DNA from 4 places in the Nitrincola salilacus genome. Region 1 is predicted to be linked to each of the others. Evidence: predicted binding sites of a transcription regulator. Region 1 holds the regulator's gene; each other region holds the start of a gene.
The links. The regulator sigma-54, encoded in region 1, starts transcription at its own class of promoters, with help from an activator protein. The targets are predictions, from matches to a motif close to TGGCACNNNNNTTGCTNT.
Positions count from the first base shown of each region.

Region 1 (7,791 bases):
TTGATGTCGATGTCGGCGATGCGCAGCAGGTCTACCGTGAATCCGACTGGATTGAGCCGGGTGGCGATGATATTCAGGTGATCGATACACCAGTCGGGCGTCTGGGGCTGAGTATCTGCTACGACCTGCGCTTTCCCGAGCATTATCAGCGCCTGTTGGCCGCCGGAGCGCAGGTGATCAGTGTTCCTTCGGCGTTTACCTGGAAAACCGGCAAGGCGCACTGGAAGCTATTGCTAAGGGCGCGTGCCTGTGAAACTCAGTGCTATGTGCTGGGAGCCAATCAGGGAGGTCGTCATAGTGAGACGCGCGAGACCTGGGGGCATTCGATGATTGTAGACCCATGGGGTAAGGTACTCGCCAGATGCAAGCAGGGGCCCGCTTTGGTTATGGCTGACATTGATCTCGAATATCTTGCTCAGATCAGGCAGCGCATGCCTGTGCAGCAGCACAGGCGTGACTGAAAAGGCTTAAGCTTGCCAGGAGCAATAGATCAGCTTTCCTGGGTGCCATCTTCCAGTTCATCCAGCTCGCGCAGATAACGGAAGAGTTTGCGCGCATGTGCCGGAGGTTTCTGCTGCTCCCTTTCGCGCTGAGCATTGCGGATCAGTTGGCGCAGATGCTGGATGTCACATCCTGCATAGGCGTCGATAAATAGCTGTATGGTATTGTTGTCACCCGTGATCAGGCGTTCACGCCAGTTCTCCAGAGCATGGAAGCGCTGATTATGCGCTTGGGTCGAGGCATCAAACATGTCCACAGCGATCTGTATCGCTTCGTTGTCTTCGGTACGCAGCAGTTTACCGAGGTATTGCATATGTCGCTTCAGCGCGATGTGGGAACTGATACGTCGGCTCTCTTCAACCGCACGGCGCATATGATCGCTCATAGATACTTTTGCCAGTTGGTCCGGGCGAAGCTCAGAGAGCTTCTTACCCAGCTCCTGCAGCGCGTGCATCTGGCGTTTGATCTCCGACTTGCTGATCTCTTCGGATTCGTCGTGCTCCAGATGCTCGTTTCCTGCCTTGCGTTTACTCATCAGTCATCTTTCCAGAATTATTCAGCTTCGTCGAAGCGGTTGTTGATCAGAGTCTCAAGCGCCTCAATTGCCGGTTGTTCATCATCGCCGTCAAGATGAAAGGTCAGCTCTGTGCCCTGGCTGGCCGCCAGCATCATCACCGCCATGATACTTTTACAGTCAGCAACACGTCCTTCCTTCTCGACTTTGATGTCGCAGGTATATTGGCTGGCTGTTGCCGTCAGCTTTGCTGCAGCGCGCGCATGCAGGCCCAGCTTGTTAATGATGGTCAGGGAGGTTTTGATCATGTTGCTGTAGGGTTCTCTGGCTTGTCGGTGATCAGGTCAGTTCGCGGTGGCGTACCTGCACATTATCCATATGCTGACTGAAATGACCAGCAAGACACTCGGCAATATACACGGAGCGATGTTGTCCGCCGGTGCAGCCTATGCCGATGGTGAGATAACTGCGGTTATCGCGTGCGAAACGGGGAATCCATTTTTCCAGAAAACCTCGCAGGTCATCCAGCATCTCCTTTACTTCCTCAGACTGCTCGAGAAATGCCTTGATCTCGGTGTCCAGCCCTGAGTATTGACGCAGTTCCGGGATCCAGTAGGGATTAGGAAGAGCGCGGACATCGAAGGTGAAGTCTACATCCAGGGGGAGGCCATGTTTGAAGCCGAAGGATTGAAACTGCAACGACAACGACTGTTCCGGTCTCTGAGCAACACGCAGCTTGATGGAGTCGCGCAGCTCATAGAGCGTCAGCCTCGAGGTATCCATACGAATATCAGCCAGGCTGGCAATCGGTTCGAGCAGTAGTCTCTCTTTTTCGATCGCTTCTTTCAGCCCCGCACCACTGCTGGTCAGCGGATGCTTACGGCGAGTGGCATTGAAGCGTTTGAGCAAAGTGGCTTCACCGGCATCAAGGTAGATAACTTCACTGCTGAGATCTGGAATCTGGCTGATACTGCGCAAAATATCCGGTACCTGACGCAAGTTGCTGACCAGATTGCGGGCATCTATGCTGACGGCCAATCGTTCAGGACGATCTGGCGCCAACAACATCTGACCAATGAGTTCCGGCAGGAGCAGGGCTGGAAGGTTGTCGATACAGTAAAAATCGATATCTTCCAGTGCCTGCAGGGCGGTGCTTTTGCCCGAGCCGGAGCGGCCGCTGAGGACGACCAGTTTCATCTGTTAACTCCCGTTACCCGAGGTGGCCACCAGCGCCTGATAAAGCGAGTGACTGTCGGTACAGTTGCGCAGAGTTTCACGCACATCGCTGTTGCTGAAAAGTTCGGCAATGCTGGCCAGAGTCTGAAGATGTTGTGCGGCTTCATTTTCCGGTACCAGCAGGCAGCACAACAGATCAACCGGTCGGTTGTCGATCGCATCGAAGTCGATGGGTTGCTCAAGTGTTATGAGCAGCGCCAGCGCTTGTTCACAGCCGGGAAGGCGGCAGTGCGGAATTGCCACACCATCACCTATCCCGGTGCTACCGAGTCTTTCGCGATTAAGCAGACCACTGAAGATTTCTTCAGTTTCCAGTCCTTCGATCTGGGCAGCGAGGGTATCGCTGGCCAGTTCGAGGACTCTTTTCTTGCTGGCCGCATCCATGTGGCATAGTGTTCTGGATTCGGTCAGCAGCTCGGAGATATGCATAGGGTAATGTCGGTCTTGGTTAGTGGGTTATTTGAAAGACTTCATTTTTTCCTTGTGCTTGATAACCTGCCGATCAAGTTTATCAACCAGCCCATCAATTGCGGTGTACATGTCATCCTGTTCATCTGTCGCAAACAGTTCTCCACCTGCTAGATGTACATCAGCTTCTGCTTTCTGGCGGGTTTTTTCAACAGTGAGGATAACCTGAACATTGGTAATGTTATCGAAATGGCGCTCCAGCTTTTCAAATTTCGCATGCACATATTCGGTCAGTGCATCAGTCAGCTCTACATGATGGCCAGTGATATTAATCTGCATAAGGCTTCTCCTTGTTGTCAGGCACGATAAGGTTTGTTCTGTGCCTGTTTGTTATTAAAGCAAACGCTTGCGCTCATTAGAAGGTGGTATGCTCAGCGCTTCGCGATATTTTGCGATAGTTCGCCTTGCGACGTTAATGCCCTGTTCTTTCAGCAGTTGAGCGATCTTGTTGTCACTCAGTGGTTTTGCGCTGTTTTCACCTGCAACCAGCTTCTTGATCAGTGCACGAATAGCGGTGGAGGAGGCGCCTTCACCGTCAGCAGTCGTGACCTGGCTGGAAAAGAAATATTTGAGCTCGAAGATGCCGCGCGGTGTATGTATGAACTTTTGCGTGGTGACCCTGGAAATGGTGGACTCATGCATGGAAACAGCTTCCGCAATGTCGTGTAGCACCATGGGCTTCATTGCCTCCTCACCGAAATCCAGAAAATCTCGCTGTCTTTCGACGATTTCGCTGGCAACCTTCAGTAGTGTGTCATTGCGGCTGAGAAGGCTCTTCAAGAACCAGCGAGCTTCCTGTAGATGACTTTTAAGATAGTTGTTATCGGCGCTGTTGTCAGCCCTTCTGATCAAATCTGCGTATTGAGTGTTGATGCGCAGTTTTGGCGAGGTGTCAGGATTCAGGGTAACAATCCACTCGTCACGGTGCTTGCTGACAATGACATCAGGGATCACATATTCAGATTGACTGGAGATGATGCTGGAGCCCGGGCGCGGATTCAGTGACTGAATCAGTGAGATGATCGATTGCAGATCATCTTCCTTGACGCGCAGTTTACGCATCAGGCTTCGATAGTCGTGGCTTGCCAGAAGCGGCAGATGATCCGAGGCCAGCTTTATCGCTTCTTTGCCCCAGGGTAGCGAGGATCCAAACTGTCGCAGCTGGATGATCAAACACTCACTGAGATCGCGAGCCGCTACGCCGGGAGGATCGAACTGCTGGATACGATGCAGAACGGCTTCTATTTCATCCAGCTCGGCATCGCCAAAATAATCAGGTTCCTGTTCTTTGAACTGCTCGAGCAGTTCTTCGGTTGAAACCTTCAGGTAGCCATCGGTGTCGATGCCGTCAATGATGGCTTCAGCGACCATGCGATCAGCATCGCTCATTGGCGTCAGATTTAACTGCCAGTTCAGATGGTCCTGCAGGGTGTCTTCGCGGGTATCATTCTCGTTGTCTGGCCAGTCGTCGGATGATGCACTACTGCTCTGCTGCTGGTATGTGTCATCCCAACTGCTGTCTGTAGCCAGTTCAGAGGGGATCTGTTCGCTCCATTCACTGTCGGTATCCGGGCCGTCAAAACTGTCATCACTCTCGGCCCGACTGTCAGTACTCTCCGTATTGCTCTTGCTGACAATCTCTGAGTTACCGGATGGCTGAAACTCATCCTTCTCATCGTAGCTTTTGCTGTCATAGCTGTCTTCGTGCGCATCTTCGTAAGAGGTGTCGTAGGATTCCTCTATCGACGCGGTCTCTGGCTCATGCTCCTCTTCGCTGACCTCCAGCAGTGGATTGTTTTCCAGCGCCTGCTGTATCTCCTGCTGCAGATCAAGCGTCGACAGTTGCAGCAGCCGTATCGCCTGCTGCAACTGAGGTGTCATCGTGAGATGCTGGCCAATCTTGAGATGTAGCGCTTGTTTCATATGCCAGTATTATCACTTGAGGTTAGACGGTGGATAGTGGTCATCATAGCCTGAACTGTTCGCCCAGATAGGCTGATCTGACCTGCTTATTCGCCATGATTGTCTCGGGATCTCCCTCTGCGAGGATGGCTCCTTCACTGACAATGTAAGCGCGTTCACAGATATCGAGTGTCTCCCTGACATTATGATCGGTGATCAGAATTCCTATACCGCGACTCTGCAGATGGCGAATCGTCTGCTTGATATCATTGACCGAAATGGGGTCAACGCCGGCAAATGGCTCATCCAGCAGTATGAAGGTGGGCTCTGTTGCCAGTGCCCGGGCAATTTCGACGCGTCTCCTTTCGCCACCCGACAGCGCCATACCGGGACTGTTGCGGATGTGCGTGATATGAAACTCCTGCAGCAGTGCTTCCAGTTGCTCTTCACGATCGGCCTTGCTCATCTCCTTGCGTGTTTCCAGAATTGCCATCAGGTTATCACGTACACTGAGCTTTCTGAAAACCGAGGGCTCCTGAGGCAGATAACCGACTCCTCGCTGTGCACGGCCATGCATCGGCATGCCTGTGACATCATCCTGATTGATACGGATATGGCCCTCATCCGCTGCCACGAGACCGACAATCATGTAGAAGCAGGTGGTTTTGCCTGCGCCGTTGGGGCCGAGGAGACCCACGATCTCTCCCTGGCTGATCTTGAGTGATACATCACGCACAACCTGACGGCCTTTGTAGCTCTTGGCCAGATGGAGTGCTTCAAGCATTGCCATAATCAGTTTCCACTGCTTCTGGGTTGAATGACCATTTCAACACGCTGCCCACCACTTTCGCTACCGAATGCATCCACAACCGCCTGATCCATGTTGTATACGATACGTTCGCCGGTGAAGTTGTCGTTACCCTGAACCACACGGGCCTGATTGGTGATGGTGACCTGCTGCTGTGTAACGTGGTAATTCATGTTCTGGCCGTAAGCTTTGGTCAGTGGCTGCCCCTCGCGGTGCTGTTGATGGAACTCAGCAGGGGTGCCGGTTGAGATGATGCGTTCAATTTCGCCATCGGATGAACGACGCAGCTCTACACGGTCTCCCAGCAGCAGCATGCTGCCCTGACGTATTTCAACGCGGCCACTGTAGATGGTAACGCCTGTCTGCTCATTCATGCTGGCCTGATCTGCACTGATGTAGATAGGTTCATCTTTGTCGCTCGGCAGGGCGTGTGCAGCGTTTGCCAGAAGCAAGCAACTGCTCAGGCACAATAGTGCCACTTGTTTAATTCTTGACATAAATACCTCTTACCTCTGATAGCAGCTCAACACGTCGCTCACTGAACCAGGCCTGCATACCAATGGCATCTGTGCGGCTTTGGCCATCTGTAAGAGTTACGGCTGCTTCTGTCGAAGCGAAGTCCTGTGGTGGAAACAGGGCCAGAACGCTTGTGGTCATGATAATGGGTGTGCCTTGTACAGGATTATCAATAACCTGTACATCCCCTGCAAGTTCAATCTTGCTTTCATCGTCCAGCATCCAGGCCTCATCGGCTATGATTTCGAGCACCGATCCGTCTGCTCGACTCTGGGTCAGCACAGGTGTCATCATCTGCACCTGTTCCAGGCCTGGCAGGTGTTGCACCAAGGGAGTGGTGATCTCCTGTTGCAACTGACCGTCAACACCAAATAGCTGTATGCGGGCATCACGGATGAAAAAGTCCACTTCATCTGGCAGGGGAGGCCTTTCTGATGACGTTTCGGTCGGGATGCCGAAGAACCCCCAGAACAACAGTAAGGGTACCATGATCAGCAGCGCCAGCAGAATGCGCAGACGAATCGATGAAAACACTTAGCGGTACTCCTCGAAAAGCGCCTGCAGCTTGCCCTGTGCGGCAAGAATGATTTCACAGAACTCGCGAGCAGCTCCCTCTCCACCACGACGGCTGGTGCACCAGTCAGCTTCCTGGCGTACCAGGGCGTGGCCATCAGGGACGGTTGCGCCAAAGGCCACTGTAATGATGGCAGACAGATCCGGCAAGTCATCCCCTATATAAGCGGTTGTAGCGGCAGAATGTCCGGTGTCGGTCCAGATCTCTTTCAATGCGGCCAGCTTATCTTCGCGTCCCTGCATCAGGTAGGTGATGCCGAGCGCCTTGGCACGCAGCTCAACCTGAGGTGAGCTGCGACCTGTGATAATTGCAGTTTCCAGTCCAGCCTGATGGAGCAGCTTGATGCCCAGCCCATCCAGCGTATTAAAGGACTTGATCTCCTGTCCATTAGCCAGAAAATTAAGCTGGCCATTGGTAAGGATGCCATCGACATCAAAAGCGACCAGATGAACCGATTTAAGGCGGTTGATCAATGCAGTGGAAAGATCATGTGTCATCAGATCACTCCCGCTTTCAGCATGTCATGCATGTTGAGTGCGCCGATCGGGACCCCCAGAGCATCAGTGACCAACAGCGCGTTGATCTTGCGCTCCTGCATCACTTTCAGTGCTTCGGCAGCCAGCGCATGGGCCTGCACGGTTGTGCAGCCCACTGTCATGACATCGATGATGGCCGTGTGCTTGAGATCTATCTCCTGATCCAGAGTACGTCTGAGGTCACCATCGGTGAAAATACCCTTGAGTACGCCGTTGTCATCCGTCACGGCGGTCATTCCCAGGCGTTTTCGGGTGATCTCCATCAAGGCTTCGCGGATCGGTGTCGAGATCGTCACGCGCGGGATGTCATCGCCACTGTGCATGATATCTTCAACCCTTAACAGCAGTCGTCGACCCAGGCTTCCACCCGGATGAGAGATGGCAAAATCTTCGGCACTGAAGCCGCGAGCTTCAAGCAGCGCAATGGCCAGCGCATCGCCGAGCACCAATTGTGCGGTTGTGCTGGAAGTCGGTGCAAGATTGAGCGGGCAGGCTTCGCGCTCAATAGGAACATGCAGATTGATGTCAGCTGTTCTGGCCAGAGTTGACTCGGGGTTGGACGTGATGCTGACCAGAGGGGCCCCCATCCGCTTGATCAGAGGCAGTATGGTCACGACCTCGGATGTTTCACCTGAGTTGGAAATTGCCAGCACGACATCCTGACCGGTGAACATGCCGAGATCGCCATGGCTGGCCTCGCCAGGGTGAACAAAGAATGCCGGGCTTCCTGTGCTGG
Region 1 is NZ_CP176580.1:3,526,016-3,533,806, reverse strand. Features, by position in the region: gene ACK3CJ_RS16360 (carbon-nitrogen hydrolase family protein) at 1-461, shown strand, start outside; gene yjgA (ribosome biogenesis factor YjgA) at 491-1,036, opposite strand; gene ACK3CJ_RS16350 (HPr family phosphocarrier protein) at 1,054-1,323, opposite strand; gene rapZ (RNase adapter RapZ) at 1,355-2,212, opposite strand; gene ptsN (PTS IIA-like nitrogen regulatory protein PtsN) at 2,216-2,680, opposite strand; gene hpf (ribosome hibernation promoting factor) at 2,708-2,998, opposite strand; gene ACK3CJ_RS16330 (RNA polymerase factor sigma-54) at 3,053-4,642, opposite strand; gene lptB (LPS export ABC transporter ATP-binding protein) at 4,686-5,411, opposite strand; gene lptA (lipopolysaccharide transport periplasmic protein LptA) at 5,414-5,926, opposite strand; gene lptC (LPS export ABC transporter periplasmic protein LptC) at 5,913-6,479, opposite strand; gene ACK3CJ_RS16310 (KdsC family phosphatase) at 6,480-7,016, opposite strand; gene ACK3CJ_RS16305 (KpsF/GutQ family sugar-phosphate isomerase) at 7,016-7,791, opposite strand, start outside.

Region 2 (7,791 bases), 680 kb from region 1:
TTGTTGATATCAAGTTGAAAGCCATCTATTTCAAGGCGTAGTTCGCCACTGGCAGGATCAAAATAGATATCCTTGTCTGAACTCACATCATTAATATCAGCGCCGACTGAGTTGAAAGACGCCTGAGTCCAACTCGCTCCATCTGACAAGCGTGTCAGCCTGAAGGTTTCATTGGAGGTAAATACCAGTTGGTAATCCGACGCCCGAAGCTTTGAACTATCGGTAATGGTCACGCCCCCATCAGCATGCTCTGACTGCAAGCGAGATTTGACCAGAACATCATCGTTGATATCCCGGAACAGCAACTTACCTATGTTGCCATCAAGATCCATTCCTTTCTGGTGCTGTTCGTTCATGGTATCGGCAAAGATAATCGCCAGCCGTCCAAGCTCATCCAGGCTCTTGTTCAACACATCATCACGATACTCCAGAACACCACCAAGCTGACCAGTAGAGATCATACCGTCAAGACTATTGAAGCGATTGGCAATCACCACACCCACATCATACTGAGTAGGATCCAGCTCGTTTGGAAGGGCGACCAGTGGATTGGCCGTCTGACCGATAACCAGTGGCTGCCCATTGCCGATGAAAATGCTGACCTCTCCTGTTGGCTGGTCAATGACCTGAATATCGATCAGTGATGACATCTCCTTGATCGCCTCATCACGCTGATCCAGCAGCTCAAAAGACTCCTTTCCTGCCGCCTGCGCAATACGTATACGGTCATTATAGTCAGCAATCTGCTGAGCCTGGCTCGTGACTTCTTCTGCCAATTCACGAATACGGGTATTAATCGTCGTGCTCTGCTCCGAGATGCGCTGATGCAGATCGTTATAGCGGCGCACGGTTGCATTGGCTTCGGCAACGAAGAGCTCTCTGTTGGTCAGCGATGAAGGATCATCATTCGCTCCCTGCAAGGCTGCGAAATAATCATCCAGTTTCAGAGACAGACTGGTACTGTCGCTGGCCAATGTATTATCGAGTTGGTTCGCCATACCTTCAAAATACTTGGCTGCTTCAAAACGGGAGTTATCCGCCCAAACGCGAGAGGTGATGAATTTATCTGCAATGCGCTGTGTGGCCTCCTGCCTGACACCACCACCCAACTCACTCTGAAACTGAGGAATCTGGCGCGTATAGCCCGGTGTATTGACGTTCGAGATATTGTTGCCGACAACGCCCAGCGCCGCCTGATTGGCACGAACCGCCTGAACACCAATTGACAATAATGAAGCCATCTCTTACTCCCGCAGCAGCACAATAACTGCTTTAACGTTGCTGTCCTGTTATCGGCCAGCGATTAACTTTCTTGAGCCGTACCGGTTCCGGCCTGCGCCAACACTGCGCCGGAAAAAATCCTTTCTATCTTGTCCGCATACGCCGGATCTGTCGCATATCCCGCAGCCTGCAACTCCTGCAGGTAGCGTGCCGGGTTATCGGCATGCTCCAGCGCTATCTGATAACGGGGACTGTTCTTCAGAAAGCTGACATAGTCCCTGAAGCTATCCTCATAGGATTCATAAGCCCTGAAGTTAGCCATCTCTCGCTGAGGGATACCCTGGTTATATTCCAGAGTCGACACACGCACCTGATCACCTTCCCAGCGGCTGCCGGTTTTGATATTGAACAGGTTATAACTGCTGCGTTGCTGATCCTGAGTGATAAACCGCCCCCAGCCTGTTTCCAGTGCGGCCTGTGCGAGAAGTACCTTGGGATCGACACCCAGCTCTCCAGCAACAGCCTCAGCCAGCGGCAGCAGAGCCTCAACAAACTCTTCCGGTGATTCAAAGCGGCCTGGCAGAGATTCACTGGTACGGTTGGTTTCATCTGTTACTACACCACTCTCCTGAACCTGCTTTTGAGTATCTGGTGCTTCGGCAGCTTCTATTTCAGCTGACTCATCGGACTTGCTGCTTTGGTAGATGCGGCCCAGCATTGCTGATGCCGCCGCATTGGCTGTTGAATCAAATGCACGATTCAACATCTGCTCTGTGTCAGACTTACTGCTGGTGCTGTCATCGTCATCATCTTTTGCCGGACGCATGTCCATTCCCTGACTGAGCTGCCTGACAAGCACATCCGCCAGGCCTATTCCGCCCTGCTTAGCCATATTGAGGGTGGATTGCTGATCCAGCATATCCTGAAAGAGCTCTGTCTCGCTGCTGTTGAAGATATTGTCTTCACCGAACGCCGCATTGGCTTCTCGCATGCTTTTCAGCATCATGCTCAGAAACAGCTGCTCAAACTGTTGTGCCGCTTCTTTGAGTGCAGCCTTCTCATCACTGTTAGCCTTGGTTTTCAGTGACTGTAATTGATTCAGATCGGTATAGAGCTGTGGGTTGGCCTGGCCGAACTTATTAATATCCATATCAGATCACCACCAGCTCGGCGCGTAGCGCACCGGCTTGCTTAAGGGCTTCGAGTATCGCCATCAGATCGCCTGGCGCTGCTCCCACCTGATTAACGGCCTCGACAATATCCTGCAAGGATGTACCTGGTGCAAACTCAAACATTCTGCCGGACCCCTCCTCAATATCGATACCCGTTCGAGGAGTTACTACTGTTCGTCCTTGCCCCAGAATATTAGGCTGATCGACATCAAACTCTTCCGTAATGGAAACTGTCAGACCGCCATGCGTCACAGCCACGGGGGATACCCGCACATTCTGGCCAATGACGATGGTACCGGTGCGTGAATTGATAATGATCTTGGCCGTTTCTTCTGCAGGCTGCACCTCCAGATTTTCAAGTACCGACAGGAAAGATACACGTTGCGATGCATCGCGCGGGGCTCTGACTCGGATCGATGTCGCATCCAGAGATGCCGCTACATCTGGCCCAAGCAGGCCATTGATCTGCTCAGCTACACGGCGAGACGTAGTGAAGTCCGGGTTGTTCAGATTCAGAATCAGACTGTCACCCTGTGCAAAAGCATTCGGCACCACACGCTCCACTGACGCGCCATTGGGAATACGGCCAACGCTGGGTACATTGACCGACAGGCGGGAGCCATCACGCCCTTCGGCACCAAAGCCCGCGACTATCAGACTGCCCTGGGCCATCGCATAAACCTCACCATCCGCTCCTTTAAGTGGTGACATCAACAAAGCACCACCTCGAAGACTTTTGGCATCACCGATGGTTGAAACAGTTACATCGATCATCTGACCCGGTTTAGCGAAAGGTGGCAGATCAGCATGAATGGCAACTGCAGCGATATTCTTGGAGTTGGGATTGATATTCGGCGGAATAGCCACACCGAAGTTATTCAGCATGTTACGGAAGGTCTGGGAGGTGAAGTTGGTTTTATCACCTGTTCCATCCAGGCCTACCACCAATCCATAACCCACCAGTTGGTTGCTCCGAACGCCGGATACCGACACCAGATCTTTGAGGCGTTCAGCATAGGCTGATGAACAATAGAGGCTCGCCAGTAGCACGGTGATCAGTATGCGTTTCATTCACATATCTCCTGTTAAAATGGCCAGCTTCAAAAGGGCCAGAGCGGGCTGAAAAAGAAGCGCGATACCCAGCCCATCACGTTCGCATCATTTGTCGCACCAGTACCACTGTAGGAGATTCGGGCATCAGCCAGACGCGTGGAGTCAACAGTGTTATCCGGATTGATGTCCTGAGGCCGTACCAAGCCACTAACACGGATATATTCATCCCCCTGATTCAGCGTCAACCACTTCTCACCCCTGAGCAGCATGACTCCATTGGGATAGATCTCATGTACCGTCAGGGTGATATTGCCACTCAGACGGTTGCTCATATCCGATGAGCCAGTACCATCAAACGCACTACCTCCACTGATTGATGCACTCAGTGGGTTGCCAAACAGTGCCAGATCCTGACCACCGATATTGGGTGCCCCGACATTCACACTGGTGTTCTTGTCGGCGGATGTACTCGAACTTTTCGATGATTGTGTACGCTCAGCCAGATTGACGGTAATGATGTCACCGACACGATGCCCACGCCCATCACCATACAGACCTACACTTGTCGAAGCGTTGTAGATCGCTCCGTTTACCGGCTTCGGTGCCTGCATCATCTGTGGCTGCACAGGTGCATAGTAAGGGTTATCCGGTTTAGGCGGGCTGTTCACACACCCACTGAGCAACAGGATTGCCAGTAACATCAGCGTCGATCTGATAACCCTTGTCATGCCACGTACCTCATCACCCTATTCAACTCACTTAACCCTGCTATTCAGACCTGCTATCCAAACCTGCTAACTAAAACTGACTACAGCTGCTGGGTCGCGAACGACAGCATCTGATCAGCCGTTGAGATCACTTTTGAGTTGATCTCATAAGCACGCTGAGTCGTGATCATATTGACCAACTCCTCAACCGCATTCACGTTGGAGCCTTCTATCCAGCCCTGATTGATAAAGCCAGTGCCATCTTCGCCTGCAATGACCACCTGAGCCGCACCACTGGCGGCCGTCTCGATAAACAGATTTGAACCAGTTGCCTGCAAACCCTGCGGATTGATAAAATTGGCCAGCTCTATCTGTCCAAGATCCTGAGGCTCAACCTCACCCGCTATGACAGCCTGAACCGTTCCATCCACACCAATCGATACCTGGACAGCCCCCTCAGGTACGTTTATTTCCGGCTCCAGCGGAAAGCCTTCCGCAGTCACTATCTGCCCTTCATTACTGAGGTGAAACTGGCCATTGCGGGTATAGGCTAATTCACCGTTGGGCTGCAGCACCTGGAAAAAACCTCCACCACTGATCGCCATATCGAATGAGTTATCGGTGACCTGCATCTCACCGGTCTGAAACATCTTCTGTGTACTGACCAGACGCGTACCGTTACCGACTTGCAGACCGGAGGGCAGTTGAGCATCTTCAGCATTCTGTGCGCCCGGCTGGCGACGGATCTGATACATAAGATCTTCGAAAACCGCCCGATCTTTCTTGAACCCAACCGTGCTGACGTTAGCCAGGTTGTTTGAGATGATCTTCAGATTAGTGTCCTGCGCACTTAATCCGGTTTTAGCAACATGTAAGGCACCATGCATGACATCTACTCCAATTCTGTTATCGACTCAGCGCCATACCTGACGCAATAAGTACCTATAAACCTTCTCTACCAAACCTGTTCTGCCACATCCGTCCTGCCAAATCAGTTCTGCAGTATCCGGCCAGCCGCGCTCGAATTCTCTTCTGCATTTTTCATCATTTTCACCTGCATCGAAAACTGCCTCGACAGGCTGATGATGGATGTCAGCTCATTGACCGCATTGACATTACTGGACTCGACATAGCCGGAGCGTAACTGTACGCCCGCAGCAACCGGCAAAGGCACCATGTCATCTGTACGCATCATGCCATCCGGCCCTTTGAAAAAAGTACCCGGTTCCGGCAGGACCGTTTTTATCACATCAACCTGAACCAGGGCTGCCGCAGGGTCACCCTGAGGGCGAACCGTAATGGCACCATCGTAGGAGATATCTACCTGTTGTGCCGGCGGCAATACAATCGGCGCCCCGCCCGCGCCAAGAACCGGCAAACCATTGCCTGTCACCAGTTCATTGGCGGCATTGATCTGCAGCTCCCCACCGCGGGTGTAAGCTTCCGTGCCATCAGGGGACTGCACGGCAATCCAACCAGGCCCATGAATAGCGATATCCAGATTGCGTCCGGTTTCAATCAATGCTCCACTGCTGAGATTCGTACCAGGGCGCTCACTCTGGGAGTACACGCGTGAGGCATGCCCGTCGCCAAAGACCCGCATCGCCCGTGCCTGCTCAAAATCCGCCTTGAAACCATTTGTGGTGACATTGGCAAGATTGTTGGCACGCACCTGCTGTCCGAGCATATTTTCTCGGGCTCCTGTCATGGCGATATACAGTGATTTATCCATTATCTCTCCTGTCTCTGGGGTAAGCATCTAAGGTAAGCAGCTAAGGTAAAAAATTGCCGCCCAGAGTATTTACAAAGAAATAATGCAAAGTCTGTGCCATAACGCAATGACGTAATGACGCACGCAGAGCCTATAGGGAAAAGAGGGCATAAAACGAAAACGGGTGACTCAGCAGTCATGTGCCGAGCCACCCGTAAGGATTCAGAAAATCAGATCAGATATTCAGAATCGTCTGTGTAATGTTATTCGCGGTTTCCAGCGTTTTAGAGTTGGCCTGGAAGTTACGCTGCGCCTGAATCAGGTTGACCAGCTCGGTCGACAGATCCACGTTGGACTGCTCCAGCGACGCTGAACGCAATGTACCGTTGAGACCGGTACCAGGTGGGTTGAGAATCGCATTACCTGAAGTCAGAGTCGCGATCCACTCGGTATCACCGCTCGGCTGCAAACCATTCTGGTTTTCAAAGGTCGCAAAGGCAACAACACCAAGAGACTGATTCTGACCGTTACTGAAAGAAGCGATCATTTCACCGGTTGGGGCAAAGGTTACGCCGATCAGGTCGCCTTTGGTATAACCATCTTGCTGCTGATTCTTCACGATGGAAGCAGAAGCAAACTGGGTAGAGTTAGTCAGATCCAACTGAATGGTCGTCAATGGGTTGGCCGGATCAGCACCTGAAATAGTGATCTGCGGCACCTGGCCACCTGCCGGGAACGCCTCTCCATTGATGGAGCGTAACAGGCCATTGGTCGGATTGAACTGAATCAGGATCGGACCCACCTCTGTTTCACCACCACCACCCAGCACCTCGGCACCGCCCCCAGGTTCACCCCAGTCACGGATTTTACCCAGATCCAGAATCTCCTCACCATTCAGGTAAGCATACATTCTGTAAAAACCGAGGAAGGAATTATCACCTTCTATCAGCTCATTCGGGTCAGCTGCTGCAGTCGTGCCTGCGGCTGGAAGCGCAGTACCAAACCCTACTTCAGACGGCGAGCCAGCATCAGTTGTCACTGAGGGACGGTACTGATCAGCAGGAATATCACCCTCAGTAGCCTTAAAGCGGATCTGAATCTGGTAGTTAGTGCCGGTCTGCACTATCTGGACTGACTCCATTGCAGGGTTACGATCCAGAATCTGAGCTTCACGAGCGACAATAGCCTCAGCGATCTCCTGCTGAGACTGAGTACTGTCAACGGTGATATTCACTCCCCCAAGACTGATCGTACCATCACCCCCCGGCGTGATATCATAGGTTCGCACCTCATTGGCATCCCTGTGTGGGGTCGCCGCATTATCCCGTATCAGAGCAGTGGCTGCTTCTGTGACAACAACATCACCGGCATCCGTAGCCCAGGCGTTCAGTTCAAAACGCAGTACACCGCCAACCAGTGTAAAAGACTCAGGGTCGATCCTGTTATCGCGTGCGGCCAACGCCTCAAGCTTGGCGGGATCAAGCGCACCCGCGGTAGACACATCCAGACCCGAGACCAGCACATCATCAATATTACCGACCGTGAATTCGAAATACTCACGCACCGGTCGTTGTTCAGCAAAGTTGTATTTGATGGTATGTTCATTACCCAAACTATCAAACGTACGCACGGTTGTTGTGTAGGTGAAAGAGCCCGGCTGATCCTTATCATAGTTGGGCAGCAGTAAGGAAGCATCCTCCCGAGCATCAATATTGAAAGACAGATCAATGCTTTCCGTTGCCTTTGGCGGACTCTCTTTCTGGGTCACCGCCAGATTACCGATCGGTAGACGGTTTCCCTGCTCATCCAACCCATAACCCTGCAAAAACTTACCGCTTTGCGAAACAATGGAACCATCCTTGTCCAGCTCAAAGTTACCGGCTCGGGTATACGTTACGCCACCCTGACCATCATCCAGCTGAAAAAA
Region 2 is NZ_CP176580.1:4,210,578-4,218,368, forward strand. Features, by position in the region: gene flgK (flagellar hook-associated protein FlgK) at 1-1,241, opposite strand, end outside; gene flgJ (flagellar assembly peptidoglycan hydrolase FlgJ) at 1,304-2,371, opposite strand; gene ACK3CJ_RS19400 (flagellar basal body P-ring protein FlgI) at 2,373-3,464, opposite strand; gene flgH (flagellar basal body L-ring protein FlgH) at 3,494-4,174, opposite strand; gene flgG (flagellar basal-body rod protein FlgG) at 4,255-5,040, opposite strand; gene ACK3CJ_RS19415 (flagellar basal body rod protein FlgF) at 5,145-5,885, opposite strand; gene ACK3CJ_RS19420 (flagellar hook-basal body complex protein) at 6,100-7,791, opposite strand, start outside.
Region 2: the regulator sigma-54 is predicted to act here: its motif matches at 5,967-5,984, upstream of ACK3CJ_RS19415 (flagellar basal body rod protein FlgF).

Region 3 (7,791 bases), 2.1 Mb from region 1:
AAAGGTGCAGGCCCATCGGGTTCTCAAGGCGGTTCAGCCAGGGCTGCCAGCTATTGCCCCCATCGCGGGTCCGGTAGATGAGGTTATAGGCACCAAAAACAAAGCCGTTGCGGGCATCACTGAAGTAGAGATTCAGGAAGGGTTTATCCGGTCCATCCTCAATTAATCGCTGTGCTTCACTCAGCTCCCGCTCAGCGCCTCTGCGCGCCTGAACATCCGCCAACAGAAGCTCTGCGGCCTGAATGCCATCCAGCTGTTTCTGCCAGGTTTCTCCGCCATCCACCGTGGCCAGCACCACACCATAGTGACCAACAATCCAGCCATGCCGGGCATCAACAAACTGCACTTCTGTCAGTGCTGCGGACACAGGTGATGCCACCTGGCTCCAGTGCTGACCGTTATCGTCTGATAACAGAATGATGCCCTCCTCTCCCACTGCCACCAGCCGCGGGCCAGCACGCCCGACCGACAATATCGTTTTATGTGGTGACTGAGCAGAGATCTGCGCGGGTTTATCAAGTGCCGTAAAACCGGTTTCGGCGGCCACAGATGCCCAGCTTTGCCCGGCTATCAGCAGCAGAAGACAACCGACCAGCCTTAACTTTGGATTAGAAAATATGACCATCAAGATATCTCCTGATGATCGCCCTGACATGCTGTCATTTTCACAGTCATATCAAGGCGATCACCGAAAGCGGATTTTTAACGAGAGCCTGTTAACGAGAGCCCTGGTTGGCCAGCTCTACCGGACTCCATGTATTTTCAGAGACAGGCTCGCGTACCCGGTAGTGAGGGGTACCACCGTTCATCGCAGCGTTAAAATAGTAAGCACTGGTTTGCAGGTCATAACCGCCCCACATCACATTGGTTACCAAGGCTGGCAGATCAGGTACCAGATAGGTCAGGGAGTAGTTCATGCGCCACAGGTCGCCTTTCGCATCCCAGCCATCGAACAGGACAATTTTCCAGCTGTCTTCATCGATATAGTAGGTGCGCTTGGGAACGGTGTGACGCATGCCAGCCTTGAGCTCAGCATCAACAACCCAGACCCGATGTAATTCCCAGCGGACAATATCCGGATTGAGGAAATTCTCGCCCATCAGCTCATCAATACTCACCTGAGCAGCACGGTTGTTGTTATACGGAATAAAGAGCTCTTTTTTGCCCATCAGCTTGTAGTTATGGCGATCAATAGGCCCGAACATCATGAATGCCTCATCGAACAGGCCGACACCTGAAGTCACGAAATCAGGAGTATCATAGGCAACCGATGGCGCCTTGCGCACCCGGCGCTGACCCACCAGGTATTGCCAGATAGCACGGCCTTTATCCGCAACAGACGGGTCATGTACCAGTATCGCCTCACCTGCCTTAGATGCAGGGCCAGTGACAATGAATCGACCTAGCTGGCTGACGCCGCTATAGCTGGCGATATCACCCTCTTTGTAGTAGTAGGGAAACTGCATCAACTCATCGCCTTCACTGGCCAGTGCACGACGTCCATCGGCGGTGACGATGTAGGTTTTCAATGCAAACTCCACCGACTCTCCGGACCAGCTCAGACGATGATTCCACATCGCCTCGGCACCGGTTGCAGGTATCGGGAAGGGGATGCCACCATAAGCACCACTGACAGATGTTTCATCTGCCGCCAGCACAGCACTGGTGGCATTTTTAAATGTATTGTCATATACCCACTGCGGTGCGGCTGCAGAGCGCTGAGTGGGATAGACGTTCATGCGAAAATCGGGATTTTTCATAAACAGGGCTTTGAGCCCATCATTTAACTGATCACTGTACTGATCCATATTAGCTGCAGTAATGGTGAACAGCGGCTTGTCACTGGCGAAGGGATCCGGACGTGGCTCACCATTTTTGTAACCCTCAGCAACGCTGGTATAGCCGCCCTGCCACTCGGGTATAGTGCCATCTGCGTTTCCTGCCCGTTCTGCGCCAAATGGAGTGAGTGTGGTATTAAGCTGCTCAGCGGTCTGCGCATCGACTGCAGCCAGCGACAACTGCGAGGCCAGAGCCAGCGTGATGCTTGTAACTAGTACTTTTAGTGTTCTTTTCATTATTTTTATCTCCACTGAATTCGGTTAGAAACTGCGCTGGACATAGAACGAAAGAAAGTCGCGATCACCCCGGGTCTGCTTGAAGGAGAGAGCTGGAGCCGCTGAGTTCTGGGGCGTCACGAAACTGAATTCATCACCCAGAAAGCGAAGATAGCTGGCACCAAACTTCCAGGTATTGCGATAGGTTCCATGCACGCCCAGACTGAAATCACCACCGTTAGATGCACCGCCATTCATATTGGCAACAGCACCGGAACGGCCTCCGAAGTTGTAACCGAGACCGACCGGCAGCTCGAGATCAAGACCTGGCAACACCTGGAAGTACGCTGGTGAAAAGATCATCCGCATCGCCCAGGCATCACGCGTGGTATTAGGATCCAGCGCATTCGGGTTCTTATCGATGGAAACAACCCGGTTCCACGCCAGCTCACCCAACAGTGCACCACCATCCCATAAAGCGTTTGGCTGCAACACGAATATGCCAGAGAGGTTGGCATGAGCGGTGTTACCCACGGCATAGAGGATGTTGTCATCATTATCAGCCGTCTGGCCGATGGAGATCTGCGGATCGCTGTTCAGTGGAGCATTGAAGCGCATCGACGCCTCAGCAGCCAGATTCAATTGACCGATAGAGGTCGTGGCGCTGGCACCCACAGTGTCAATATCCTGAGCATAAACGGTACGGATACTCTGCCCTACCGGATCGAAGTAGAAACCAGAAGGGGTCTTGGCGTGATAACGGGCATAGTAGAGACCATACTCAAAATCACTCTCTTCCGGAGCGATACGCAGCTGCAGACCAAACTGTCCGGAATCATCCGGTTCCACATCGGAGGTATGCTTCCAGAGCACACCGGGCCCCGCGAGCAGCGACTCAGTGCCGGGGCCTGCCCAGTCGATATTTGACAGATAGCTACCCACACCCGGCAGACGGGTTTCCTCCCAGGAGAACTGGTAGTAGCCGCCCAGAGAGAGTTCAGGATTGATCTGCAAAGTACCTGAGAGCTGATTAACCGGCCGCAGCACCTCTTTAAACTGTGTGTTAGGTACGGAAAGCAGCTTGATCAGATCGATGGGGCCCTGTGCATCTGCAATACCATTGGCACCGAAGAACAGGGTCTCACCAAACACCAGCGAGTGACGCCCCAGACGCAGATTGCTGCGCATATCGCCCAGATCAAAATTTCCGTAAACAAAGGCATCCATCAGCTCGGCTTTACGCCCGTGGAGGTCCCGGGTTTCATCGGTAAACTTATTGAATGCAACGCTGGTGGAGTTATTGGTGAAGGGTGAATCGTTATCATTGCTGCGGTTATAAACCGAGTCATACCAGGCAGCCGCGCTGACACGAGCACCATAATCCTTATAGCGGACGTCTACTTCCGTCAGCCAGTCGAGTCGATTGGAGATCAGGCCTTTATCAAAGTTACGGTTACCATCATCGTAGTTAACATCATTAACCAGAATATCGGAGCGCTCCTTAAGCCTGAACGCATTGCTGTATTTCAGCGTGTTATCCCAACGCAGGCGGATATCGGGGTTACCGGTATCGATCTGGTAGGCGAGTGCATTGGGTATGCACATCACGCCAGCCAGTGAGACGGCCACAGCCAGTGGCTTCAGCCTTGGAGATTTCAAGCACATGGATTGTAAGCGGAATTTGTTATTCATATTGTTATTCCTTTGCTTTGAATTAAACCTTGCAACACGGTGGCGTGAAGGGGGGGCGCCAGCCATGTTGCTAGATTTAAAGGGGTTAAACTGAATGACTGATCTCAAAATGGATACGCATGCGGAGCATCCTTGACGGTGACCCACTGCCACTGGCAGAACTCATCCCAGTCCGCAGGCCCGCCGATGCTGCCTCCATTACCGGAAGCGCCACGCCCGCCAAAGGGGTTGATGCATTCATCGTTGACGGTCTGATCATTGACATGCACCATGCCGGCACTCAGACGATCAGCGATTGCGGTTGCCCGACTCACTGAGCGACAGATAACGGCCGCAGCCAGTCCATACTCAGTGTCATTGGCGATGCTGATCGCCTCCTCGTCATCACGGAAAGTGATGATGCTGGCCACCGGTCCGAAGAACTCCTCGTTGTAGGCGCGCATCCCGGGCTTAACACCCGACAAGACTGTCGGCCGGTAGTAGGGGCCCTCAGGCTCTCCTCCGGCTTCCAGCACGGCTCCAGCGGCAACACTGTCTTTAACGATGGCGTCGACACGCTCCAACTGACTGCGATTGATGATCGGCCCAAGCGCTACATTGCCATCCACGGGATTACCGAAAGGCAGGTGAGTGGCTTTAGCTACCAGGCGCTCAATCAGTTGTTGTGCAATCGACTCATGCACAATGATCTTTCCTGATGCCATACAGATCTGCCCCTGATGGAACCAGGCTCCCCAGGCGGCATTGCTGGCCGCTATATCAAGATCAACATCCTCGGTAATGATCAGGGGGCTTTTGCCACCCAGCTCAAGCATCACTTTTTTCAGATGGCGTCCGGCCAGCTCACCGACGCGACGCCCGATTGCAGTCGACCCGGTAAAAGCAATCATGCGCACATGAGGATCGGTACACAGCGACTCACCGGCATCAGCCCCGCCAGGAATCACATGCAACAGGCCTTTTGGCAGCCCTGCTTGTTCAAATGCGCGGGCGATAATGAAACCGCCACTCACGGGAGTACGCGGATCTGGCTTAAGCACCACGGCATTACCGACAGCCAGCGCAGGCGCAACCGCACGCAGAGAAAGAATCAGAGGGAAGTTGAACGGCGAGATCACCCCGATAACACCCAGAGGCTGGCGCTTGGCAAAGGAAAGCGTGCCAGATGCCGAAGGCAGCACCAGACCCTGATTCGGATCAAGCAGCATCGATCCCGCCCGGCGCAGAATCACTATAGCCTCGCGCACCTCATGCTCGCCCTTGGCAAAGAGACCACCGGTTTCGCGGGCGATCCAGGTTCTTGCCGATTCAAAATCTTTTTGCAGGATTTCAGCAGCACGATAAAAAATCTCTGCCCGCTCACGACAGGGCATTTTCACCCATTCAGCCTGAGCTTCAGCCGCACTGCGCGCAGCAATAGAGATGTCGGCAGCGTCCCCCATACCGGTTCGGGTAAGTTCTACTCCTGTTGCCGGCTCAATCACTGCGGCACTGCCACCGTTAGCTGCTTTCCAGCTACCATCGAAAATCAGCCCCTCCCAGTGGGAGGAACTCAACAAACCTGAGTCACCATCTACATTCGACACAATAGAACCTCCAGCGTGTTGCCCGTCCAAATACAGATCAGGACGGATTTTTTTATTCTTATCTCGATAGAGCAATCGCTGTGCCAGATTTTTTCGAGGCTCTTTTTATTGCAACGCAACATCCACATAGCGCATGCAAATACAGGCTGTTATAGAGCGGAAGTTTTAATTTCTAATTGCAGTGCACAACAATTGTTTAATTCAATAACAATTGATAAGTTTGTTAAATACTGCAGAAACACTTAATATTTTTGTTAAAAATAACGATAAGATGAGTACAACCCGATGCCTTCCACTCCCGCTTCAGGTCAACCGAATCTGCCAAAAACGCCCGCTGCTGAACTACCAGCGGGCGACAGTGACAACCTCACCGAAGGCTCAGGCCTGGATTTTGGTCAACTGTCTGAGCATCTGCACTTCTCACCTAAAGACGGACGTATCTGGCTGGACGGCCAACGGATGGTGTTGATGCATAACTCAACGCTGGGCAGCCTGCGGCGCGAGCTGATCGAACGCCTGGGTATTGAGCGGGCAAGGGGACTACTGACCCGGGCGGGTTACAGTTCCGGAGTGCGGGATGCACAACTGGTGCGGGAGCGCTGGCCCGATGCCGATCCCGAAGCGATCTTCTTTGCCGGCACTCAGTTGCACTCACTGGAGGGAGTGGTGCAGGTTGAAACCATACACTTTGCGTTCGATCCGAAAAAAGGCACCTACGATGGCGAGTTTCTGTGGCATCACTCCAGCGAAGATGATGAACATATCTCCGCCTACGGCATAGGAACCGAACCCGCATGCTGGATGCAACTGGGGTATGCCATGGGCTACGTGACCACACTGCTGGGGCGTCTGACGGTATTCCGGGAGGTAGAGTGCCGCTCGATGGGACACTCCACCTGCCGCGTGATCGGTAAGACCGTAGAGAAGTGGGGCGATGTCGATGAAGATCTGCGTTATCTGAATGCTGAAGATTTTGTCAGTCAGAGCAATACAGGATCAGGATCGCTACCTGCCGCCGCGCCGTTGCCGGTTGCAAACACTCAATTGCCGGCTCTGGGTGAACGTCAGTTAATAGGCATATCCTCCGCCTTTATTGCCTCCTGCCACATGTTGCGACGGGTTGCCAGCACCCGTGCAACCGTACTGTTTACCGGCGAATCCGGTGTGGGCAAAGAGCTGTTTGCCCGTATGCTGCATGAAATTGGCACCCGCAAAGAGGAGCCATTCATAGCCATCAACTGCGCCGCCATTCCCGAAACGCTGATCGAGTCAGAGCTGTTTGGTGTCGACAAAGGCGCCTTTACCGGTGCCACAATATCACGCCCCGGCCGCTTCGAACGCGCCCATGGCGGCACCCTGTTCCTCGACGAGATCGCCACACTCAGTCCAAGTTCCCAGGGTAAACTACTGCGAGTATTACAGGAGGGGGTGTTAGAGCGTGTCGGCGGTACCAGCCTCATCAGTGTCGATGTACGGGTGGTCGCCGCAACCAATGTCGAGTTGCGCGAAGCGGTCGCCAGAGGGGAGTTTCGCGAAGACCTGTTTTTCCGGCTTAATGTATTTCCGATTCTGCTGCCCCCCCTGCGAGAGAGGCGTGACGATATACCACTGCTGTTGTCCCACTTTCTTGAGTACTACAACCAGCGACACGAGCGCAACATCCGGGGCTTTACCCTGAAAGCGATGCGCTCCCTGCTCAACTACCGCTTCCCCGGCAATATCCGGGAGCTGCAGAATCTTGTCGAGCGGGGTGTCATCGCCGCCGAAGATGGATCACTTATCGACCTATCTCACCTGTTCCGGGATGAAGAAACCACCCGAGCACTGCTGTACACCATCAGCTCAGAAGGAGAGCTGAGTCAGGACAGCGAAGAATCGGCCCTGGAACAGTTTCGACGCTTCGCCCCAGCCAACGCAGTCGGCCCCTCCCTCGACAAGCTGGAAGCGCTGCTGGTCAGCGAGGCGGTCCGCCAGTCTGACGGCAACCTGTCAGCCGCCGCCAGACTGCTGGGATTAACCCGCTCGCGACTTGCCTACCGGATGAAGAAGATTAATGAGGGTAATCAGGATGAGGGGTAGATAATCTGACAAATGCTCATGTTCCCAGCCCTCGTCTTAATCCATTTCATCCGCGCAACGTGAAAAGAGTTTTGCCAGCTCGCTCAACTCCAAAGCGTTGACTTCCAAAGTGGAAATGCCCCTGACGAAGCACCACCTTCCCGCGTCGTCCACTACATCCAAAACGATGTATTGCTTTGTAGGTGCACACAACCAGGTGATAGATACAGATCTTTTTTACAGGTTGTTTTTCTTGCCCCAGCAGCGCTGAGTCGACAAAGCAACACAGAGAATACCAAAAAATAACTGAATAAAGGCAAGGATATACCTTTCATCACCCAATTGTAGAAGTCGGACTTTGCCTGTATGGATGATGACACCAGCCCCAACAAGCAAGGCGA
Region 3 is NZ_CP176580.1:768,543-776,333, reverse strand. Features, by position in the region: gene ACK3CJ_RS03555 (WD40/YVTN/BNR-like repeat-containing protein) at 1-625, opposite strand, end outside; gene ACK3CJ_RS03550 (DUF1329 domain-containing protein) at 717-2,075, opposite strand; gene ACK3CJ_RS03545 (DUF1302 domain-containing protein) at 2,100-3,746, opposite strand; gene ACK3CJ_RS03540 (benzaldehyde dehydrogenase) at 3,851-5,332, opposite strand; gene ACK3CJ_RS03535 (sigma 54-interacting transcriptional regulator) at 5,618-7,411, shown strand.
Region 3: the regulator sigma-54 is predicted to act here: its motif matches at 5,401-5,418, upstream of ACK3CJ_RS03540 (benzaldehyde dehydrogenase).

Region 4 (7,791 bases), 1.2 Mb from region 1:
AGCTCTTCGCAAGCCCGGAAGGTGAGTTCAGTCTGAAGGGCAGTCTGGATGACTATGATCTGGCACTGAAAACGCGCGTCAGTGGCGAGCAGATTCCCACTGGTGAATGGCAGTTTTCTGGATCCGGGAATCAGGAGGCGCTGCGCAGTCTCACTCTTGCAGGCAACCTGCTTGACGGGCAGTTGTTGGTGGAGGGTAGTGCCGCTTGGTTGGCTCAACCTGCCTGGGATCTTCAGGTTGAGTTGCAGGATATTAATCCTGGTGTCCATTGGCCGGAGTGGGAAGGTGATATCAATCTCAAGCTGATCAGCACCGGAAAACTGGTTGATGGCATCCCTCAACTCAGCGCCACCATCGAAGAGTTCCGAGGTGAAATGCGTGATCAGGTTCTGCAAGGGCAGGGAGATATCAGCCTGGCAGGTGAAAATCTGCAGATCGATGCTTTATCTCTGTCTCTGGGTGGCGCGAATCTACAGGCGTCAGGCTCAATTGAAGAGCAGATAGCGCTTGCATGGTCCTTATCCATCCCAGATCTTTCACAGGCATTACCAACTGCTTCCGGTCAATTGACAGCCGTTGGCGCCGTGGCAGGCAGCCGGGAGATGCCGCGTATCAGCGCGTCGCTGGAGGGGGATAATCTTACCCTGGAAGATCAGGCCAGGATTGAGCGCCTCAATGGGTCCGTCAAACTCGATTTCTCTGGTGATTCTGAATCGGATATCAATATTGAATTACTGTCGATTCACGCCGCAGGTCAGGCTATTGATCGCGTTCTTTTACAGGGGCAGGGCACACCGCTTAATCATCGCCTTGAGCTGAGTATTGCTGGCAAGCCACTGGATCTTGATCTGGCTGCAACCGGACGGTGGGATGATATCAGTTGGGCGGGAACGCTCGATCAGCTATCTGTATTTCGTACAGAAGCAGGCCGATGGGAATTGGTTGAGCCGGTTCCAGTTACTGTAGAGCCGCCCGCCTTCACAATGGGGCGTACCTGTCTGCAACAACTGGATCGGTCAGGCCGCTTGTGTGCACGTACTGAAGTGACCAAAGATGGTGCCATTTCTGGTGCAGCTGATCTGAGATCGCTGTCGCTGGCGATGATTGAACCCTGGCTCAATGGAGCAACTATTGATTCGATGCTGGAGATGGATGCCGAGTTTTCTGTTGTGAGTGGTCAGCCCGTCGTTGATGCTGTTATCAGTACCACTCCCGGCACGATCACCACTATTGAACAGAGAACTTTGAACATTGGTCGGACGGAAACACGCGCCATTATTCGTGATGATAATATGAACGTATCCATGTCTGCTCTGCTTGATGATATACAGGGAAGCATTAAGGCAGAGCTTGAAGTTTCTGCACTTTCAGCGGCACAAACTCTGGAGGGTGAGCTGGAGATCCGGTTGGCCGATCTCGAAATCATTTCAGTCTTTGCTCCTCAAATACAGAATATCGCAGGCCTTATCAGTGGCCGCTTTATTATCTCGGGTGATGCCGCATCACCTCGAGTTAATGGTGCAATCAGTTACCTGGAGGGCGGGGCTGAGCTGCCTGCCCAGGGCATAATACTGTCGGATATAGAGATGACGGTACGAACCAATGTCGATCAGGTTGATCTATTACTGTTCGATGGCAGGCTGACATCCGGTGACGGCACGATCAATCTGGCTGGACAGTTTGATCTGACAGCGCTGACCGGCAATATAGAGCTTGCGGGTGAGAACTTTACAGCCATGCACACTCGCGACATTCATGTGCTGATCTCGCCGGATCTTGAGGTGGTTATTTCAGATGAGGATATTCGTCTGGGTGGTAGTCTGACTGTACCTTTTGCGAGAATTTCGCCTCCTGAATTGTCACAAAGTGCTGTTTCCAGCTCTTCCGATGTTGTCATTGTAGGAAGTGAAGAAGAGGAAGCAGGTGTCGGGCTTCCAATCAGAACTAACCTTCGGTTGGTCTTGGGGGATTCTGTTGAAGTGGATGCGTTCGGCTTCAAAGGCCGACTGATAGGAAGCCTGAATGTGATCGATGAGGGGGTTGATGTCGTCAGAGCTACCGGCAGCATCCAGGTCGAAAGTGGTCAGTATCGCCTATATGGGCAGGATCTCAACATACAGCGTGGAGGCCTGATCTACACCGGTGGGCCGATTGATAATCCAGGCTTCGATATGCTGGTCAGCCGCCATGTTGAGGACGTGGAGGCCGGTGCCAGAGTTCAGGGCACACTGCGGCAACCGGATCTGACTCTCTACTCTGTTCCGGCCATGCCAGATAGCAGTATTCTCTCCTATCTTATTCTAGGCAGAGGGCCGGGTTCCACATCATCTGCTGAACAATCAATGATGATGCAGGCCGCCATGGCAATGGGGATGCAAGGTGGCAATGCGATTACCGATCAGTTGCGAGACAACTTGAGTCTTGATGAACTGGGGTTTGATACCAATGCAGGTGGTGAATCAGCGTTCTTTATTGGTAAATATCTCACACCCAGACTTTATATCCGTTACGGCATCGGCCTTCTGGAGTCGGTGGATATGCTGATGCTCAGCTATCAATTAACCTCTCGCTGGAAAATTGAGTCCCAGAGCAGCAGTGTCGGCAGTGGTGCTGACGTTCTGTTCACGCTGGAGAGATAATCTTCAACCTGGAAAGCAAAACGAGGGTAATACCATGTTGAACACATGTTCAGCGTGGCATTACCCTGACGTTGCTGAGGGTTTCCAGTGGTGCAGGACGGGAGATATGATAACCCTGCACATAATCCACCCCCAATGTCTGTAGAATGTTCAGAGTTTCTTCGTTTTCCACACACTCGGCAATGGTTTTCAGGCCCATGATATGACCGATGTTGTTGATGGAATCTACCATCGCCTGATCAATCACATTTTCGGCAAGCTCGCGGATGAATATACCGTCTATTTTCAGGTAATCGACCGGTAACAGCTTCAAATAGCCAAAGGATGACAAGCCGCTGCCGAAATCATCCAGAGCGAACTGGCATCCCAGTTGTTTCAACTCCTGAATAAAACTTCCGGCATGAGATGGATCTGACATGGCGGCCGTCTCAGTGATTTCAAAGCAGATATATTCGGCTGGTACTCTGTGCTTCCTGACCTGCTCGCGGATACACTCCAGCACATCCTCTCTGCCGATTGAGGTACCCGAGAGGTTGATTGAGCAGAAAAGAGGGGCACCATGTTGCCTGATCTGATCACCCATCCAGGCCAGTGTATTGCGTATTACCCAACGGTCTATCTGAGGCATCAGCCCAAAGCGTTCAGCGGCAGGAATGAAGGCACCGGGAGGAACGATATGCTGCTTATCGTCCAGTAATCGGATCAATATTTCGTAATGAGGTATGTCGGCCCTGTTCTTATCCAGTGGCCTGATGGTCTGGAAAAAAAGCCGGAAACTGTCGTGATCTATCGCATCCTGTATACGACTTCCCCATTGAATTTGCCCTTGTCGTTCGATCACCTCCTGATTTTCAGGTTCATAGACATGCACGCGGTTACGCCCAAGATCCTTAGCGGTATAGCAGGCGGTATCCGCATTGCTCAGCACCTCATCGAGCGTGCCACAAAGTGCATTTATACGCACTATGCCTATACTCACGCCAACCGAGAACACCTGCCCCTCCCATGAGAATCGGAAATCGGCAATCACCTGTCGAAGTGACTCGGCAAGCTCCACTCCTTGCTCGAGTGGGCAGAAAGAGAGCAGGGCTCCGAACTCATCGCCCCCCAGCCGGGCAAGCGTATCACTCTGACGCAGAACAGGCTTCAACAGTCCTGAAAGCTGTTTGAGTAGTACATCTCCGGCGCGGTGACCACAGGAGTCATTGACCAGTTTGAACTGATCCAGGTCCAGATAGCAAAGCAGGTGTTCAGAGTTGTTTAGCTGCGCTTCGCTGATCAAAGCGTCAAGTCTGCGTTCAAACTCGCGCCGATTGATCAGGCCCGTTAGTGTGTCATGCACCGCCTGAAAGGTCAGCTGCGCCTGCAAATGACTGTGCTGGGTAATATCCTGAATCGCAATGACCCATCCAATCCTTTTCCCCAGATGATCGTGCAGGGGAGCAAAATTCAGCTGTATCTCGGCTCGCTCGCCATGATGATTGACCAAAGAGAACTGATGATACTTTCCAGCTACACCAGAGGGCCCAGCTACACCAGATGGTCCAGATCCGTCTGACGGTGCGTCCTGTGTGTTGCATAGAGATGAGAGTGAAACAGGATCATTTTCGCGAGTATACAACTGGATCACCTCATCCACTTGCAAACCAAATGCCTCCTGCTGCCCCCAGGCGGTCAGACGTGATGCCATCGGATTAAGATATATCACCTTCATGGCATCATCACAGGTAACAACAGCTTCAGTAATCGCTTCTAGTGTCACCTGTGCTAACTCTGAGTGGCGGTGTAACCGGGCTTCCATCTTTTTGCGCTCACTGATGTCACGGATCACGGCACTGTATTGAACACCATCATCTGTCGGGCTGGCAGCCGTTGTGACCTCAATTGCGAACGAACGCCCCTGGCTGTCTTGTGCCACCAGTTCGTGAGGACCTTCATGGTGGCTGGATGCCAGTCTCGGTAGCAGATCGGCCAGTGCGGTTCCGGGAAAGTGTCTGCTCGTGTCATCATGGAGGAGGGCTCCGGCAGGCTGTCCAACCATATCATCACTGGTTCGTTTGAACAGAAGCTCCATGCCCGGGTTTGCACTGGTGATGACACCTGTTTTTGAGAAGGTGATTACACCATCACGCATATCTCGGATAATCAACCGCGTGCGCGTCACCATGCGATTCAGGTTTGCCATCACACGATTATATTGAGCGGCTATCTGACCGACTTCAGTAAAGGGCTCCACTGGCACCCTGGCTTTCAGGTCCCCCATGCGCTCCTGCAACTGCATTGCATTCAGCAGCTGACTCAGTTCGGTTCTGGCACCATGCTCAGAAACATTCAGCCCATCCTCTTCAGCCTGCTCAGTTACGCGCAGGGGAATGAATCGTTTGAGCAGCATCAGAAAGAGGTATGCCAACGGAAAGACATACAGCGCACAGGCCACAATTCCCATCAGTTGCACCTGAAGCTGCTGCAACTGTGTCAGCCCGGTATCAAGCCGTTGTGGGTCTCCCAGTAGTGCAACGGCAATCGTTCCCCAGATACCGGCAGCAAGATGGACAGGCACTGCTGAAATGGCATCGTCCAGTTTTTTGCGCAGCATCCATTTTTCAGCCATCACCATGACAACTGCACCGATTGCACCAATGACTGCGGCATGCGGAGTGCTGACGGCATGACATCCCGCCGTGATAGCAACCAGCCCTGCGAGCGTGCCATTTATAGTCAGCGGCGTGGTCTGGTTTCGCTCGATCGAAACATGTCCCATCAGCATGCCGACAATACCGCCACTGGCTGCAGCTATCAGCGTGTTCACAACGATGCCGGGTATCTCTTTACTGAACCCCAGGGTACTGCCACCATTAAAACCTATCCAACCGATGATAAAGAAGATCATGCCCAGCATCGACAGTGGAAGGTTGCTGCCGGGGATATGCCTGACTTTGTTCTTTTTGAAGCGCCCCTGTCGAGGTCCAACAGCAATCACAGCTGCCAGGGCCACCCATCCACCCACACTGTGTACGACTGTGCTACCGGCGAAATCAACAAAGCCAAGCTTTTCGAGCCAACCTGAATCCGCATTCAATACACCACTCCAGGCCCAGTGACCGAATACAGGATAAAGCGCCAGACTTATCAGAATCGTCAAAAAAATATAGGTAATAAAGCGTGTTCGCTCGGCAATGGCACCGGATACAATTGTGGCAGCTGTTGCGCAAAAGGTGAGCTGAAAGAAAAAGAAGCTCGCATGCCAGACACTGTCATCCTGACTGAAGTCAGCGGCAAGCCATTGTGTATCTAGCCTTGTTGGCTGGTGGTCACCAAACATGATACCGAAGCCGAATAACCAGAAGAGCATCGCTGCGACGAGTAGATCAAATGCATTTTTCAGTGCGACATTGATGGCATTCTTGCTTCGAGTCAGGCCAGATTCCAGACAGAGAAACCCACCTTGCATGATCAGCACCAGTATTGCGCCAATCATCAGCCATAAAGCATTCAATGCCTCATTTTCGCTCATCGATCACCCCTGATGGACACTGATCGACCCAACAAGGTGCATGGATCAGATCTTCGCATGGAAACGACTGCTCTATGAGTAAGTAGCAGTTTCTATGCCAGAACTTACTTATGCCAAAACTTATGCCTGACCCGGAACTCCACTGGTAATGTAGCTATACTTTTCATCTTTAGTGTCTATCTTTTGTATAGATGGATAGCACTATCTGTTTCGGGCAATATAGGTTTTTCATTCTGTTATGGTGCCTAGATGCGTAGTCGCCCCTTATTTCCGGTCATTCTTCAGGTCAGCGGTTTGCTGGCAGTGATTTTCATAGCCATTTTCTTTCTGTTTCAGACAATCAATCGCAATGACCTGGAAACATCACTGCAACGCGATTCTCAGTCGCTGAAAAGCGCGTATGACATCTCAATCAGTAACCTGAGCCAGCAGATGGTTGTACTCGCTTCTGTCTTCACATCAGACCCTCAGGTTCAAGAGCTGTTCTTCGCTGCCCGCAACATGGTCAGAGCAGAGGGTGGAGGTCGGGGAGCTGAGGAGTCGGCACGCTTGAGGGCAGCGCTGTTTCAACAGGTGTCAGATGGTTGGATATCAATGCAGAATAGCTTTGGCCTCAGGCAACTGCATTTTCATCTTCCACCGGACTCCACTTCATTTCTTCGCGTGCACGTGCCAGATCAGTTCGGCGACAAACTCAGTGATGTCAGACCAATTCTGGCGGCAACCAATCATACATTGACAGCACAAACCGGGTTTGAAATAGGGCGGTTTTACTCAGGATTGCGTGGCGTAGTGCCGTTCTTTTATGAGTTTTCAGATGGCCACAGGGAGTATGTTGGCACGCTCGAAGCAGGCACCTCGCTGGATGATATGATTGAACGACTGGATCGGGATCTCGGTGCTGGCATTGCCGTCACACTCAGTCATCATGCGCGCGACGCGGTTTCCTGGGATGAGCTTGATCCAGAGGAGCGCACCTCTAACCATGAATGTCGCTGTTATATTGAAGCAAGTACACGTCCGGACCTATTGACCTGGCTGGATAATGGGCTGATATCACCACAACAATCCGGCTTTGCACTCAATACATCACTGTTGGAGTGGGAAGGGAAAACATATCTTATGACTCAATTTCCAATGCGGGATTTCCTTGGCGAGCAGCAGCCGAGTCGTGAGCCTGTCGGCACTGTTATCATGTGGCAGGATAAAACTGAGTTGATCAGTAGCTGGAGGAAGAATCAACGCTACTTGTTGTTATCCCTCCTTGTGGCATTTTTTGTTGCCACTACACTGGTTATCTGGCTGCTGAATCTGATGCGCAAGGGGCTGCAACATCGTGTAGATATAGCGACAGAAGAGCTTGAGAAAACACATACTCAGCTCGATTCATTACTGGCTGCGTCTCCTGCTGTCACTTACAGTGTCTCGCTGGAAACCCATAAAGTGACTTACATTGCACCGAACGTGATGCACAAGCTAGGTTACAAGGTGAATGAGGTGTATGCCAACCCAAACTGGTGGAGTGACAACATTCATCCGGATGATGTAGGCAAGGACACAATTCAGGCAGACTGGTCTCAGTGGGAAGATGATCGAACTGTCCGTCGCTATCGTTTCTATCATGCATTGGGCAACTGG
Region 4 is NZ_CP176580.1:2,342,076-2,349,866, reverse strand. Features, by position in the region: gene ACK3CJ_RS11210 (translocation/assembly module TamB domain-containing protein) at 1-2,639, shown strand, start outside; gene amt (ammonium transporter) at 2,689-6,153, opposite strand; gene ACK3CJ_RS11200 (sensor domain-containing diguanylate cyclase) at 6,403-7,791, shown strand, end outside.
Region 4: the regulator sigma-54 is predicted to act here: its motif matches at 6,236-6,253, upstream of amt (ammonium transporter).